Regions from separate parts of the Mesorhizobium sp. C120A genome, predicted to be linked through region 2. Evidence: riboswitches for the same ligand, from Rfam matches in the RefSeq annotation. Region 2 holds a riboswitch; the other holds the start of a gene.
What was found. A riboswitch is a leader RNA that binds a small molecule or an ion and turns the genes downstream of it on or off. The one in region 2 is predicted to bind thiamine pyrophosphate.
Positions count from the first base shown of each region.

Region 1 (8,176 bases), 3.0 Mb from region 2:
TACCCCCCGAAATCCGGCTTCTCCTTCAGAACCTTGCCATCGCCATCGAGCAATATGCCGGCCCTGAAGAGGTAGGTTCCGATCGCCTCGATCTTGGCCTTGTCGATGGTGCCGATGACGCCGGCCTGGCTTCTGAGGAAGTGCCCGTCGACGAGCATCTTCAGCGAAGCGTGGATCAGCGCCGGGTCGGTCAGCGCGTCCTTGTTGGACGCGATCAGCAGGTCTCCAGCCTCCTGCGGGTGATCGCAGGCAAACTGGTAGCCGCGCCGCGTTGCCTCGACGAAGGCCGAGGCCGCCTTCGGGTTTGCCTGGAGATATGCATCACTGGAGGCGATCAAGGTGGTGTGCTCGTCGGGCACGCCGTAGTCGGCGTAGCGGAAGCTGCGCTGCCTCACGCCTTTCAGTTCGGCATCGACGCCTTCCCAGGTCGAGACCTCCAGCGTGAAGTCGACCGAGCCGTTGGCCAGCGCCTCATAGGCCGAGGTGCCGAGCGTCACGGTCTCGAAAACGCCCTTGCCACCATCGTGGCGGATGATGGTCGAGATCAGCGTGTTTTCCCAGGCGCTGCCGAAACCGCCATAGGTCAGGCCGTCAAGGTTTTTCGGGCCTTTGATCTCACTACGGTCCGCGTTGAAGACCAACTGTCCGGTCTCCTGCTGGACCACGGCGTAGACAGCCTTGAGATCGGCGCCGGCAGCCCGCTGGGTGAACAGGCCGACGCCGGCAATGCCGAAATCGGCGATGCGGTTGGCGACCAGCGTGCCGGCGCCGGTATCGCCATAGGGCAGGATCTCAACATCGAGCCCAGCCCCGCCGTAAAACCCTTTGTCGCGGGCAACGAACAGGCCGACATGGTTGGTGTTGACCGTCCAGTCGAGCGCGACGGTGATTTTTTGCGTAGCCGCATGAGCGCGAGAGGCAAGCGGCAGTCCGGCAGCCAGCGTCAGCAGCAAAGCCTGCCGGCGTGTGAATTCGGTCATGAAAAACTCCTTTGAGCGGTCTGCGGGAACGAGGGCCGGTCAGTCCCGGGATTGAGCAGCGTGTCGAGGATGTCGGCTTCGAGCGCGGCGGCCTGGCGCGCGGCATCGCTGCCGGTGGTGCGCGGGCGCGGCAGCGGCACGGCAATCTCGCCGATGATGCGGGCCGGCCGCGCCGACATCAGATAGATTCGATCGGAGAGGTAGACGGCTTCGCGCACGTCATGGGTGATCAGCAGCGCGGTCCAGCGGTGGCGCTGCCACATGCCTTCCAGCCAGCGCTGCATACCCGCGCGGGTCAGTGCATCCAGCGCGCCAAAGGGCTCGTCGAGCAGCAGCATGTCGCGCTGCTGCACCACGGTGCGCAAAAGGGCGGCGCGCTGGCGCATGCCGCCGGAAAGTTCCGCCGGCCAGGTGCGCTCAAAGCCGGCAAGGCCGAACTCGGCAAACAGCGGCGCGACGTGCTCGCGTGCCGCCTTGCGGCCAAGACCCTGAACTTCCAGCCCCAGCGTCACATTGTCGATGACGCGTCGCCACGGCATCAGCGCGTCGCGCTGCGGCATGAAGGCGAAGGGGCTGCCCTGCAATGGTGCGCCGTCGAAGCGCATGTCGCCCTCGCCTTTCAGCGCGCCGGTCAGCAACTGGAACAGCGTCGACTTGCCGGCGCCGGAAGGGCCGAGGATGGAGACGAACTCGCCGGCCGCGACATGAAGCGAAATGCCGGCGAGCACCTCAAGCGCGCCGAAGTTCTTCTTGATGTCCCGGAGTTCGAGCCGCGTCATTGACGGTTCTCTTCTGCAGCTTCAACCTTGCCGTCGCGGCTTTCGCTCCCTGCATTCTCCCAAGGCATGGCCAAGCGCTGGACGAGCACCGCAATGGCGAACAAGACAAGCGTGAGCGCGGCGCTGACGGCGACCGCGGCGAGCACCAGATCCGGGCGGAAATTATTTTTGGCATTCAGCATGTAGATGCCCAGCCCCTTCGCCGCCCCCGCATATTCGGCGAAGATCGCGCCGACCACGGCGTAGGTGATGGAGATGCGCAGCCCGGCGAAGAAATAGGGCAGCGCCGAAGGCAGGCGCGCCAGCCAGAAGATACGCCAGCGCCCTGCCCCCATGGCGGCGAGCATCTGCGAAATCTCCTTGCTGGTCGCAGCAAAACCTTCGACCAGCGCGACCATCATCGGGAAGAAGGTGACGAGCGCCACAAGCAGGATTTTTGGCATCAGCCCGAAGCCGAACCACAGCACGATGAGCGGCGCGATCGCGACCAGCGGCAAGGTCTGGCTGACGATCAGCAGCGGAAACAGCGCGCGGCGCAGCGGGGCCAAGAAATCGACCAGCGCCGAAAGCACGAAGGCAGCGACCAACGAGCAGGCGAAGCCGGCTGATGTGGCGCGGATGGTGGGCAGCGTGTTCTCGGCCAGGGCGGCGCGATGCTCCCAGGCCTGCTGCAGCACGCGCGACGGCGCCGGCAGCATGATGGGGGCAGCGCCGCCATAGCGGGCGTAGAGTTCCCAGGCCGCGAGGAGCAGGGCGAAGGCGCAGGCGGCGGGGATGGTCTTGGCGACGGCTGCGGCTAATCTCCCCCCTCGAGGGGGAGATGTCGCCGAAGGCGACAGAGGGGGTCGTCTCGCATAGAGCGCCCACGCCTTGCCTATGCGAAAAGGACGTCGGCGCTCCACGCGGTGGGACCCCCTCTGGCCTGCCGGCCATCTCCCGCTCAAGGGGGGAGATTCGTGGGCATCGCGGTCTTCGCCAATCGCCAATGGCTCCCCTCCTCTTTGTGCTGAGGGGTCAGAGGCATCTCCTCCACGCAATGGGTCAGATAAACCAGCCACGGCAACATCCTCGAGGAACGACGCTTGAGCCGCGGCTCAGACCCCGCTCGGGCTGTTCGCCGAAATCGTGATGTCGAGGGTGACGTGGCCGGCGCCGGGGCCGAAGCGGCAGAAGGCCTCGTTGAGCGTGGCAAACACCGCACCGGCATCGCCGCGCAGTTTGGTGCAGAAGTTCTTTGAGCGTTCAAAGACGCCGGACTGCTTCAGGAAATCGATGCAGCCATAGATCTCGTCCATATGGTCGCCTGTGCCCATCACATAGAGCGAGAACTGCGCCGCCACCGGCTGGCCGGTCGACGGCGTGGCCTGGACAGCGCGGATCGCGGCGATCTTGCGCTCGTCCAGCGGAATGGCGGGGCCGCCGGTCTCGTCGGAGCGGCAGATCGGATCGTCGGGCTCGCCCGGACAGCCGCGCGAGACCGCCGCCGAAAGCACGCAGTGCTTGCCGCTTCTGGCCGCCGCGACGAACAGGTCGCGCATGGCGGGAAACAGCACCTCGGGCGGCCCGACCATAAGCGTCGAGATGTCGTCGGTTTCGATCCGCAGCCGGTCGCGCCACGGATCGAGCGCGCCGAGCGCGCCAAGGATGACGCCGACGAAATCGTCGGTCATGGGATAAAGGGAAATCTGTGCGCCTGAAAACATCGCCCGCCTCGCTCCGCTGGTATTATCCAGATCAGCTTTAGGGTCCGAAGGCTTGCCGCCCTCATCTCAGCCCCGACCATACGGAGCACCCCTGTGGATGAGCGGGTTAAAGCATTGTTCGCGACATTGGGGAAGCCGTTTGTTGAAGGCACTGCGGCAAAGTGTTTTGGGCCAGACGGGCCGGGCGCCCGGGCGTTAACGGACGACTCGTCAGTTCGTTGCGTTATAAGGTTTCCACGAATTTCTTATAACTGCGTTGAAATTCAAGCTGATAAACGTAATTATAAGAAAACGGCAGAGACTCCGCGCAGCCCTTACGGTTTCTGGATCTCCTTATCCGCGACCCCATCCGGACTGCGCTCCTGCATCGCTCGGGCTTGCCTGTGCTGGTCCCCTCGCCCCAGCGCTACGCCATCCACAAGCTGATCGTCGCCTCGCGACTCGGGCCGAGCGCTGGGGCCAAGCGGGAGAAGGATCTCCATCAAGCGCGCCTGCTGACCCAAGCGCTCGAACCCACGCGTCGCCAGGACGACCTTGCCTTCGCCTTCATGGAAGCGTGGGACAAGGGCGAAAACTGGCGCGAGACGATCCGGCGCGGCCTGAACCTGTTCGACGCCGACACGAGGGAAACAGTCAACACCATCCTGGGAAAATCCCTCCGCGAAATTGGTGCGAGTCCTGAAGGATTCACGATGCGTGATTAGCTGAAGCGACCGCTGCTATATTCATTGTCATCGTCCCAACTGTACGAAATTGGCTTGACGCTCGTTCGTACATAAAGTACGATATCTCTTTTCGCAGAGAGGAATGTCCTTGAGCACAGCGAACCATGTTGCCTTCGCCGATCTCTCTCGTCCTTTGCTGTCACCCCCGTCATTGCCGCCGCCTTTGTTGCCGCCGCCTTTATTGCCGCCCCCTTTGTTGCCCTTGTCATTCGATCAGTGCGAACGCCTCGCCGGGGCCTGGCGAATGGCCAGCCAGGACATCGCCGACGACATCCGCTTCATCCGCCAATATCTGAAAGTCGTTGCCGAGAAGGACGAGAGGCTGTCGACCGGCACCCTTGTTCACAGCCGCGCCTATGTCGAGGCCTGCGCCGGCTGGCTGCCACAGACTGTAACGCGCTATCTGCGCCACCTGCGCCAGATCACTGAATGCGAACTGGCCATGACAGCTGCCGGGATTCGCTTTGCGCTGTCGAGTTATGCCTGGGAGGCATGAGGGCGGCTGTCGCCAAACACAAGGAATTGCGCTGCCCGTCGCAGGCGCAATTCGTCAGGTTGAGAGGCTCGGGCGCGCTGAACGGCGGGCGCCAAGGATGGCCCGGCCAGCGAATTCCGGCCTTGCTTTATTTCGACTGGCCTTATTTCTGGCCTTATTTCGATTTGGCTTTGCCGGACTTTGCGGCGGCAGGCTTCGCGGCCTTTGGCTTGGCGGCTGCCTTGGCGGGCTTGGCGTCAGCTTTCTTCGCCGCCTTTTTGGGCTTGGCGACCGCGCCATCGACTTCAGCCGTGGCCTGCTCCCAGTGTTCCTGATGCGCGCCTTCAGGCCGGCCGGCCTTTTCCCAGATCTCGTGCGCGCGCTGGCGAATGCGGTCCTGTTTGTCGTCCGTCACTTAAGCCTCCGTGGTTGGGTCCGATCGGTTGGTCCAGATTCCACGAAAACATTAGCCGAAAATTCGGCCGGCGTCTTGAGTGACGAGACATCTCAGCGCGGGTCGGAAATCACCGCAACGCCGAGCAGCGCCGCTTTCTTGACGATCAGCCCCGCGAGGTCGGCATCCGAACGATCGGTGCCGGTGCGCTCCCGCAGGAGCGCGATCGCTTCCTTCATCGATAACAGCGCCGTGTTGCGCTCGGCCAGCAACTTGTCGCAACACGCCGCAACATTGGCGGAGTTCGGGGTCTCGACATGCGGCAACATGGCAATTCTCCTTTCATCATGTTCGTCATTCGGCCCTGCCGCCCTTTTGGGAAGAACGACAGGGCCGTATCACCGATGAATGGTTAGGTTGTCGAGCGTTACTCGACCACCTCGACAATCCTGCGCGTGCTGGGGTCGACCAACACGGTATGGTTGTCGACGACGGCGTATCTGTACTGAACGTCGGGAACCTCCTGCAGCTCGACAGTGTCAGGCAAGGCAGTGCCGACATTCAATTCGACGCCGAGCAGATTGACCGAGGCAAGCGGATGTTTCTTTACGTACTGGTGCACGACCGTGCGCTGTTCCGGGGTGATGATCACCTGCTGCTGTGCCGGCTGCGTGACGATCACCTCGTCGGCGGCGGCAATGCCGATACCAGCGATCATGGCGAGCCCGGCGACGGCGGGAATAAGGATGGTTTTCATCTTCGTCTCCTGTCGTTGTTGGCGAGCTCCGCCGTGTTCCCGCATGAGGCGAAAACAGCGCAGATCGAGGTGGCGGGCTCCTGGAGGCAAACGCAGCCGGTACGGTCTTGTTCCGCAAGCGGAGACTAAATTGATCGGCTTCCCGGTCATGCCAGCAGAACCCGCACCCGCAAGATTCGCATTGAAGCACAATCCCTCAGGAGACCTTCGACATGGATGATGCACGGCTCCAATTCCGGTGGCGATTGCGGCCGGCGCCGGCATTGATCCGGTGACCGCGTCGCCCGGCCAAGACCGGAACCGACCGCCTTCGTGCCACGCCGTGAAGTTTCAAGCAAAGGTCATTGCTTCGGCGGCTGCGCAGGCACCTCGCCAGGCTTGATCACCGGCGTCTTGCCCTGATCCGGCGGCGGCTGCGTCATACCCTGGTCACCACTGGGCGGCGGCTGCAGCACGCCGCCGCAGGGACCGAGCGTGCTGGTCGATTCGCCGCCGCCATTGGCGACCGGCGGCTTCTGACCATCGTCCTGAGGCTGCGCCTGGCAAGGCGCGGCAGGGCCGTGCTGGTCGCTATTGTCCTGCGCGGCCGCCGGGTCGACCAGCGCCAAGAGCAGCACGCATGGGATGAGGGGGAAAGTCTTCATGGTCCAGCTCCTCTGGATTCATCTCCTTGGCAAAGCAGACTAGTCCTTGGCAAAGCAGACTGGCGGCAATTGGTTCCACTGAAGCTGGAGTGGTTGCTGGAACCTGGCAGCCGGAAGTGAGTTCCACCTTCTCGACGCTAAGCCGCCCAGAGGAGGCAATCATGGAACGAAACAGAAAACCCAATGACGAGGTCGAGGCGCCACCGAGCAAAAGCGATGCCCGCGACAGGATCGCCAATGATGAAGTGGAAGCGCCGACGCCGCGCCGGCAGGATTGGGATGCGCTGCGTGGCGCAACGGTCCTACCCGACGGAGCAGATGAGGAAAGCCTGCCGGACACCACCGGTGTCGAGAAGGAAGGCGAACTGCCCGAGGAGGATGACGACAACCCCTACCAGGACAGTGACGATGCCTTGCCCGACGACGCCGAGGAAGCCGCCATTGGTCACGACCTGGCGAGGCGCGGCGGCCCGTTCGACGACGTGTAAGGCAGCGACCGCGGACTTTCGAGAGGTTTCCCGGGACGTCCACGCCGTCACCAGTTGGACCAAGTATGAGCTGAAGGCGATGCCGGAGCATCGCGATATTTCGAAGGATCCGGCTGGCCGGATCCTTCGTTTAAGGCGCCTTGGCGGTTTGGCTTAGCCCTTGTGGTCAAGGGCTGGACGGCGACAATCTCGGCACCTTCGACAGCCGAGAAGCAGCCGAGAAGCACGAACGCGAAGCCCAATATTTCAAGCGCCGTCGAGGCCGCTCGCCTGAAATCTTCAAAGTGCGCAAGAAATCCCCGCCGCGGGCGGTGCAGACACGCTCCGGTATCGCGGCGCTGCGAACCGGGCCATCGACCGCCGGCACTTGAGTGCCGACGGGCTCTGACCTTCAATTCGACCCGGGATCGCCGAGCGCCTCGGTGACGAAGGACGCCGCGATCAGGTCGTCGGCGTCGAGGCGTAGGGAGCCTTCGACACCTCCCATGATGGCTGCGACCTTCTGGAAGGTCTGCATCTCGTGTTCAGTAACGCTGGCGTCTCGCATCCTGGCTTTCAGATCGGCGATGCGTCGGCCCAGTGAGGCCGACGTTCCGATTTCTCTTTTCGACATGGTGGCCTGCTCCTCCCCCAACCCATGCTGTGGACGTACTCAAGTCTGCCTATATATAAGGCAGCGCGAATACAGTCGCCGCAACGCGCGATATCTGGGAAGGTTCCGGCGCCAAATAGTCACGAAATAATACGTGGTGGGACTCGGGTATGTTAAACGCCGACGCGGCGATAGACACCGCAGCCAGCGGCTGCGGCCATCGGCCTGGCCAACCCGTGTCGCGGGTCGCGAATGCGGGTCGGACTTTGATCGCCGCGCGCGAACAGTCAGCGAGAGGCCGGAACCACGCCGGACACCGAGCGCGCCGTTTCGGGCGAAAACACCACGAAAGCAAAAACCAGAACGGCAGCGGCGATAATGAGCGAGCCGCCGGCGACGATCGGTTCAAGCGCCGGGTTTCCCTGCAGCATCACATACAGCGCCGGCAGCATGATCACCAAGCCGAGAGTGTAGAGCCCGTAGTGGATCATGGCGACGCGACGCGCCGCCTTTTGCGGATTGAGCGCGTAGTAGCCGCCGAAGATGGCGCTCGTCACCCAACCGAGCAGATTGATATGCGCGTGCGCCGGAAAAGCGGCGTGGTCGCCCGAGATCGCCATCTGCAGGCCGGCCGCAATC
Region 1 covers NZ_CP100476.1:4,835,374-4,843,549, forward strand. The annotation lists gene NL532_RS23575 (ABC transporter substrate-binding protein) at 1-980, opposite strand, end outside; gene NL532_RS23580 (ABC transporter ATP-binding protein) at 977-1,759, opposite strand; gene NL532_RS23585 (ABC transporter permease) at 1,756-2,598, opposite strand; gene NL532_RS23590 (YkoF family thiamine/hydroxymethylpyrimidine-binding protein) at 2,854-3,462, opposite strand; TPP riboswitch at 3,453-3,565, opposite strand; partial or broken gene NL532_RS23595 (GSU2403 family nucleotidyltransferase fold protein) at 3,777-4,166, shown strand; gene NL532_RS23600 (hypothetical protein) at 4,432-4,683, shown strand; gene NL532_RS23605 (DUF2934 domain-containing protein) at 4,838-5,077, opposite strand; gene NL532_RS23610 (hypothetical protein) at 5,170-5,385, opposite strand; gene NL532_RS23615 (DUF1236 domain-containing protein) at 5,484-5,813, opposite strand; gene NL532_RS23620 (hypothetical protein) at 6,155-6,457, opposite strand; gene NL532_RS23625 (hypothetical protein) at 6,619-6,945, shown strand; gene NL532_RS23630 (hypothetical protein) at 7,086-7,316, shown strand; gene NL532_RS23635 (hypothetical protein) at 7,337-7,558, opposite strand; gene NL532_RS23640 (heme-copper oxidase family protein) at 7,825-8,176, opposite strand, start outside.
Region 1: another riboswitch for thiamine pyrophosphate. It lies ahead of NL532_RS23590 (YkoF family thiamine/hydroxymethylpyrimidine-binding protein); the one in region 2 lies ahead of thiB (thiamine ABC transporter substrate binding subunit).

Region 2 (8,176 bases):
TTTCCTTCGGAATTGCGTCAAACAGAGATAACGGCCGCCAGGCCGTCCGAAAATGTCCGGGAGCAGGAGCGCGGCATGATCGAAGACACGGCAGGACGGACCATGGTCCGCACGGCAATGAAAGCCCCCTACCTCGAGCGCGATGAGGAACATGTTCTCGCCTTGCGCTGGAAGGAGGACCAGGATCAGCAGGCGCTGCATCAGATCACCGTCGCCCATATGCGGCTGGTCATCTCCATGGCTTCGAAGTTCCGACATTACGGCCTGCCGCTCGGAGATCTGGTCCAAGAGGGCCATGTCGGGCTGCTGGAAGCAGCCGCGCGTTTCGAGCCGGAGCGCGAGGTGCGCTTCTCGACCTATGCGACATGGTGGATCCGCGCTTCGATGCAGGACTATATCCTGCGCAACTGGTCGATCGTTCGCGGCGGCACCTCTTCGGCGCAAAAGGCGCTGTTCTTCAACCTGCGGCGCCTGCGCGCCCGTCTTGCCAATGGCGCCGAGCCGATCTCCAACGCCACGCTCTACCGCGAAGTCTCGGTAGCCCTAGGCGTCTCCGAGGCCGATGTCGCGAAGATGGATTCCAGGCTTTCAGCACCTGACTCTTCGCTCAACGCACCGCTCGCCGACGAAGCTGGCACCACCGAGCGGATGGACTTCCTGATTTCGGACGATCCATTGCCTGACGAGGTCGCCGGCGACACCATCGACGTCGAACGGCGCCTGATGTGGCTGAAGACGGCGCTCCGCGCGCTCAATGCCCGCGAACTCAGGATCATCGAGGAGCGCCGGCTGAGCGACGAAGGTGCGACGCTTGAGGCGCTTGGCGAGACGCTCGGCATTTCCAAGGAGCGTGTCCGGCAGATCGAGGCCCGCGCCATGGAAAAGCTCAAGCTCGCGCTGGTGAAGCAGAATCCGGAGTTCATGGCGGCCTGAGATTGCCAGGAACGGGGTACCCCGAGTTATCTCAGAAAAGTTATCTCAGAAACAAGCACTACGAAGGCTGGGGTTTCTGACGAAGACCGGCGCTATCTGTCCGTGACGATCTTGACCTTGTCGCCGGCCGAAACCGAGGCGCCCGGCGACATCGCGTTGAGCACGCGGAACAGATCGAGCTTGCGGTCGACGCCGACCATCTGCGCCGAAAGTGTGCCCATCGTCTGCCCGGCCTGTACCGTGACGACGCGGATATGCAGCGGCTTCAGTGCCGCTTTCTCGGCGGGGCTGAGCACGCGGAACGAACCGCTGACCGAGCGTGCCACCGGATCGAGTGTCGTGCTGGCCGAGGGGGCCGCTGTCAAAAGCCGGTAGACTTGGCCGCCGGCGCGGATCACCGCAATGTCGAACTGCCAGCCATCGGCGCCGGCGTGCGCTGTCGCCGCCTCGTTGCCGTCGATCGTCTCCTGGCGCACACTGGTCTCGTCGAGACCGGCCACCCAGCCGCTTCTGATGTAGTCGGTCAGCGCACGATCCTTGTCGATCGACACACCGTCGAAGCGGATCGCCATGTCGCCGGGACCGGTCGCCGTCACCGCCGCCGCCGAATTGTCGATGATGAAGCCGTCGGGCACCGTGAACGAAACGCCGAGGCCCGGATGCAGGAAGGTCTGGCCGCGCACATAGCCCTCTTCCGGCGTGTCGCCATAGAGCAGGCCGTCTATCCCGGCCAGGAAGGAATCGCGGTCGCGGGTGCCGATGCCCGGCGCGCCGAACTGGCGGGCGTGGCGCTGCGCCAGATCAATTCGCTGCGGCGTGTTGGGGTGCGTAGCCAGGAAGTCGAGGCTGGCGTCGGTGGCGCCGCTGATCGAGCGGAAATCGGTATAGGCCGACATCGACTGCAGGAAACGCCCGGCGGCATAGGGATCGTAACCCGCCTCGCCGATCGATTTGATGCCGATCGCGTCTGCCTCCAGCTCCTGGTTGCGCGAGAACTGCGCCAGCCTCAGCTTGCCGCGGATCAATGCCTGCTTGGCGGTCGGACTGTCGCCCAGCACATCGGAGACCACCTTGGTCGCCAGGCCTTCCTCGGCCTCGAGCTGCTGTCGCTGCAGACCGTGATTGGCGGTGACGTGGCCCATCTCATGCGCGATGACGGCGGCGAGTTCGGCCGAATCATTGGCCAGCGCCAGCAGGCCGCGGGTGACGTAGAGATAGCCACCCGGCAGCGCGAAAGCGTTGACGTTGGGCGAATTGAGGATGGTGATGCGATAGGTCTGGGTCGGATTGGCCGACACCACGGTCAGGCTGCCGACAACCTTGGCCACCATGCGCTCGAGCTTGGGATCGGAATATTCGCCGCCATAGGTGGCAAGGATGCGCGGATGCTGTGCCTTCGCCAGTTCGGCAAGCTTGCTGTTGGCGGCGACATTGTCGACCGTGATCGGCTTGTCGGAAGGCTGGAAGCCGGATTCCTGCACTTCGGGAGGCGTGAACATCTGGCAGCTGGCCAGCGCCACGGCAAGGCCGGCCAGCGCGAGGAAGCGCACCAGCGGTCTGCGTTTCAAAGTGTCAGTGCCGGTCGGCAGCACGGCGTTCCTTCAGCTCTCGGCGCATGATTTGGACCGGGGTCCGCGCCAGCGAAAAATCGGTTTTCGTTGGCAATCCTGCACACATCAAAAAACCTACAGCGTTTACGCATCCGGCCGGATGCGGCGCTGTAGGGGGCAAATCACGGCTCGTGCCGGACCAGTACTAAGCGGACCTAGCCACATCAGCTGGACCATGGCAAGCAAGCGCCACATCACCTGTAGCCGGTTTGGTCGTAAATTATGTCCGCTTCCGGGCAATATCGCGTGATCCGCCCGAACTTGCGCCGATATAGCGCCGAAACGCTTCAGGGCCAGTGCCGTCGAAAAAATCGGCGGCAGGTCCCGTCGCGGCAACCCTGCCATTGTCCAGAAAAACCATCTGCTCGCCGATACGGCGAGCGTCTTCCGGCTGATGCGTGACGAACAGCACCGTCATCGCCCGCTCGGCATGAACGCCGGCCACCAGGTCGAGCATGTCGTCGCGCAGTGCTGGCCCGAGCGAAGCGAACGGCTCGTCGAGCAGCAGCACTGGCCGGTCGCGCACCAGAACGCGGGCGAGCGCTACGCGCTGCCTTTCGCCGCCGGAGAGTTCGCGCGGCAGGCGCATCTCCTTGCCGGCCAGGCCGACGCGGTCAAGCGCCTCGGCGATTGCGGCGCGATCGGCGTCGGTCAGGTTGAGCGATGGCGAGCGGCCGAGCCCGACATTCTTCTCCACCGAGAGATGAGCAAACAGATTGTTTTCCTGGAATACCATCGACACCGGCCGCGCCGAAGGCGGCTCGGCGCCGACATCGGCGCCGCCGATCAGCACACGACCGGACTCCGGCGTCTCGAAACCAGCCACCAGATTGAGCAAGGTCGATTTGCCCGAACCACTTGCCCCCATGATGGCGGTGATCTTAGATGTATGGAATTCGACATCGAACAGGAATGACGTTTCGCCATAGCTGAACGAGACCTTGTCCAGCCGGACAGTCGTGCCTTTCTCCACAGCGGACGTCACGATCTCTCTCCCCGTCCCAGCCAGTCTGCCGCGACCACCAATGCAAGGCAGACCGCCCCGAGCAGCAAAGCCAGCCCGGCAGCATCGGCCGTGCGATAGCTGCCCATGCGCGCCAGCAGGAGATAGGGCAAGGTCTGTACCGAATCGCTGCCGAACAGCGCGATGACGCCGAGATCGCCGAGCGACAGTGCCATGGCGAAGGCAAAGCCGGTGGCCAGCGGCCGCCGGAGCGATGGCCAGTCGACCAGAAGCAGCCGGTTCCAGCCCGCAATGCCGAGCTGCGCGCACAGCTTTTCGTGGCGCTCGCTCGCCGCATCATAGGCCGGGCGCATCGCGCGGATGGCAAAGGGCATCGCCATCACCGCATTGACGATGACGACCATGACCGGCGCGATGGCAAAGACATCGCTGACCGTGCGCAGCAGGAGAAACCAGCCGGCGCCGATGACAATGGGCGGCACGACGAGGACGAAGCCGGCGCCGGTGTCGGTGGCATGTTCGAGCAATGAACGGGCACTGGACCGGCGGCGCAGCGACAGTGCCCGCCGAGCCATGATCAGCGACAGCGACAGCGCCACCGAAAGTAGCGCCGCCGAGAGGGCGAGACCGGCGCTGGTCAGGGTCGCCTGACGCACGGCACTCTCGCCCGCCAGCCGGCCGAGATCGGCGCCGAGGCCGGACGCGACGGTGGCCGCCATTGGTCCGGCGACGAACAGCAAGGCGAGCACGATCAGGACGGCGTTGAACGCTGTTTCTGCTTTGCCGGCCAAGTGATAGCGGCGCGGCGCGACAGGCAAATTGGCGTCGCCGGTCACATTGGCGCCGAGCCGCGTCAGCGCCAGCATGACGGCGAAAGTCAGCGCGATCTGTAGCACCGTCAGCGTCACCGCTCGCGCCGGATCGAAGTCGAAACGCAGCGCCTGATAGATGGCGACTTCCAGCGTCGTCGCCGCCGGCCCGCCGCCGAGGATCAGGACGATGGTGAAGGAGGTGATGCAAAGCATGAAGACAAGCCCGGCGACGCCCGGCAGCGCGGCGCGCAGCACCGGCCACTCGATCAGCCGGAAGGCTGGCCTCGCCCCCATGCCGAGCTGACTCGCCAGCCGCCATTGATCGGCCGGCACCGTTCCCAGCGCTTCGAGGAACAGCCGGGTGGCCAGCGGCAGGTTGAAGAAGACGTGGGCGACGAGGATGCCCGACAGCCCATAGATGTCGGGCCAGCTCTGGCCACCGATCGCGGCGAAATAACCGGCGCGGCCATAGAGCGCCAGTATTCCCAGCGCTCCGACAATTGCCGGCAAGGCAAGGGGCACAGTGAATAGCTGCAGGATGAAGCCGCGTCCGAAGAAGCGCGGATGCCGCGACAGCGCCCGGGCGACGAAGAGCGCCGGTACGGCGGAAAGCAGAGTCGAGAGCGCAGCCTGCCAGAGCGTGAAGCGGACAACGCGCAGGAGATAGAGGTCAAAGGCGGACGCGGCGCCGGAAAGGTCGTGCGCGCCTTCGCGGATAAGGCCGGCGAAGGCGCCACCGATCAGCAGCGCGATTGCCGCAAGCGCGACAATGCCGGCCGTGATGCGGGGGTCAGAGCGTTGCACTCTTTACCGGGCGTCGCGTTCCTTCGCGCCCCCCTCTGTCCTGCCGGACATCTCCCCCACAAGGGGGAGATCAGCTATTTCCGCGCCCCGCTTATTCCTGCAACCTTGGCGACTGGCGAAATCGCCGACGATAGCCAATCTCCCCCCTCGTGGGGGAGATGTCCGGCAGGACAGAGGGGGGCGCCGTAGGGCACTCATCTTTCGATCATACAGCCAAATCTACTTGCTCATCACCGCCAGCCATTCATCCACCCAGGCCTTGCGATTTGCCGCGACCTCTTCCGGGCTGAACAGCAAGGTCTTCGCCGGCTTGACCAGCCTATCAAAAGCCGGATTGAGCGGCTTGTCGGTTTTCCCGGCCGGGAACATCCAGTTGGTCTCCGGAATGACATCCTGGAATTTCGGCCCGGTCATGAAGGCCAGGAACTTCGCCGCCAGCGGATTCTTCGCGCCCGTGGTGGTGATGCCGGCGACCTCGATCTGCAGATACTCGCCTTCCTCGAACGAGGCCGCCTGGTAGCGCCCGGTGTTCTCCGCCACCATGTGGTAGGCCGGCGACGTCGTATAGGAAAGCACCATCGGCGCCTCGCCCTTGGTGAACAGGCCGTAGGCCTCGCTCCAGCCCGGCGTCACCGTCAGCACTTTGCCCTTGAGTTTCGCCCAGGCTTCCGGCGCCTTGTCGCCATAGACCGACTTAACCCACAGCAGCAGGCCAAGGCCCGGCGTCGACGTCCTCGGATCCTGGATGACGATCTTGTCGGCGGCATCGCCCTCGACCAATTCCTTCAGGCTCTTCGGTGGGTTCTTCAGCTTCTCGGTGTCGTAGACGACGGCGAAATAGCCATAATCGTAGGGCACGAAAGTGTCGTCGCTCCAGCCGCCCGGCACGTTGTTTTCAGCCACCGCGCCATGTGGGACAAACAGGCCGGAAGCCTTGGCTTCCGCGGTGAGGTTGGTGTCGAGACCAAGCACGATATCGGCCTTGGTCGAGGCACCTTCAAGCTTGACGCGGTTGAGAAGTGCGACGCCGTCGGCCGCCGAGACGAAGTCGACGCTGCAGCCGCACTCGGCCTCGAATTCCTTCTTCACCTGGGGGCCCGGACCCCAGTCGGCAGTGAAACTCTCATAGGTATAGATCGTGAGTTTTTCCTGCGCGGACGCAGAGCTTGCCAGTAGCGAAACAGCAAGCCCCAGCGCTGGGACAAGACGGGGCAAAAACATGCGCATCGGCGCCTCCTTCATTCGTGTTGAAAGGAATTGAGGCGTCGGGCTGTCCGAAGCGTCTAATCCCTCCGCCGGTACAAACCGGATCAGGTTCAGCGGGTTGGCGAGACTGCCTCTCAGCCGGTCCGCGAAGATCGCGTCCGGCACCCCGTTAGAGCGTTTCGACACATAGGCCCGGCCAAGGTGCCACGCAAGTGGAAGTTTGCCCGAGCATGATCCCGGAAAGTGGAATCCGTTTCCGGAAAAAGATCATGCTCCAACAAAGAGTGACGGTGCCGCTCGGCCTTCCGTTTCGTCGGCGGGGCTGGTAAGGGCCAGCGGATATGAGCACATTCACCATCCTGCTTGGCGGCGATCTCGTCCGCACGCCGCGGCTCGACCGCCAGGTCGCGGACACGCGCGTCATCGCCGCCGACGCCGGCATCGATCATGCCCGCCTGCTCGGCCTGATGCCGGAGCTGTGGGTCGGCGATTTCGATTCCGTGCCGGCGGACCTGCCTGCCGATCTCGCCGCCGTGCCGCGGGAGGTGTTTCCTCCCGAAAAGGACAAGACCGATGGCGAACTGGCGATCGCGGCGGCATTGGAACGCGGCGCCACCAGCCTGGTGCTGGCCGGCGCTTTCGGCGGCAAGCGCGCCGACCACGCCTTCCTCCATCTGGCGCTCAGCCTGCGGCTGGCAGAGGCCGGCACAAAAGTGCTGTTGACCAGCGGAGCGCAGGAAGGCGCCCCTCTGCTGCCTGGCAAGGCCGGCTTCGACTATGCCGACGGAACGCTGTTTTCGGTGCTCGGCTTTTCCGATCTTTCGGGCCTCACCGTGTCCGGCGCGAAGTGGCCGCTCGACCATGTCGAGGTCGTGTTCGGCTCGTCGCTGACCATCTCGAACGAGGTCAAGTCCAACAAGACCGGGGGCCGCCTCGAAATCGAACTCGGCCATGGCCGCGCGCTGCTGCTCGCCCACCCCTACCCCTTGCCTGAAAGCTGACATGGCCCCGCCCCTTCTCAACCTCGACGGCATAAGACTGACCTTTGGCGGCACGCCGCTGCTCGACGGCGCCGAACTGACGGCGTCCGCCGGTGACAAGATCGCGCTCGTCGGCCGCAACGGCTCCGGCAAGTCGACGCTCCTGAAGATTGCCGCCGGTCTGATCGAGCCGCAAGACGGCGAGGTCTTCCGCCAGCCTTCGGCAACGGTGCGCTATCTCCCGCAAATGCCCGACATGGACGGCTTTGCCAATGTGCGTGCCTATGTCGAGGCTGGGCTTGGGCCTGCCGACGATCCCTACCGCGCCACATATCTGATGGAGCATCTCGGCCTCGCCGGCACGGAGAACCCCAACGATCTCTCCGGTGGCGAGGCGCGCCGCGCAGCACTTGCCCGCGTCATGGCGCCCGAACCCGATATTCTGCTGCTTGACGAGCCGACCAACCATCTCGATTTGTCGGTCATCGAATGGCTGGAAGAGGAGCTCGTCCGGACGTCTTCGGCGCTGATCGTCATCTCGCACGACCGACGCTTCCTCGAACGCGTCTCGCGCGCCACTGTCTGGCTCGACCGTGGCCAGACCCGCCGCCTCGACAAGGGCTTTGGCCATTTCGAGGAATGGCGCGACCTTGTGCTGGAAGAGGAAGAGCGCGAACAGCACAAGCTGGGCCGCCAGATCGTGCGCGAGGAGCATTGGCTGCGCTATGGCGTGACGGCTCGCCGCAAACGCAACATGCGCCGCCTGGGCGAACTGCAGACCATGCGCCAGCGTTTTCGCGGCCATCGCGGCGCCGAGGGCTCGGCCACCATGGTGGCCAGCGACGCCGCCGAATCCGGCAAGCTGGT
Region 2 covers NZ_CP100476.1:1,209,840-1,218,015, reverse strand. The annotation lists gene NL532_RS05985 (RNA polymerase factor sigma-32) at 76-933, shown strand; gene NL532_RS05980 (M48 family metalloprotease) at 1,026-2,432, opposite strand; gene thiQ (thiamine ABC transporter ATP-binding protein) at 2,764-3,528, opposite strand; gene thiP (thiamine/thiamine pyrophosphate ABC transporter permease) at 3,525-5,123, opposite strand; gene thiB (thiamine ABC transporter substrate binding subunit) at 5,343-6,350, opposite strand; TPP riboswitch at 6,394-6,508, opposite strand; gene NL532_RS05960 (thiamine diphosphokinase) at 6,671-7,330, shown strand; gene NL532_RS05955 (ABC-F family ATP-binding cassette domain-containing protein) at 7,332-8,176, shown strand, end outside.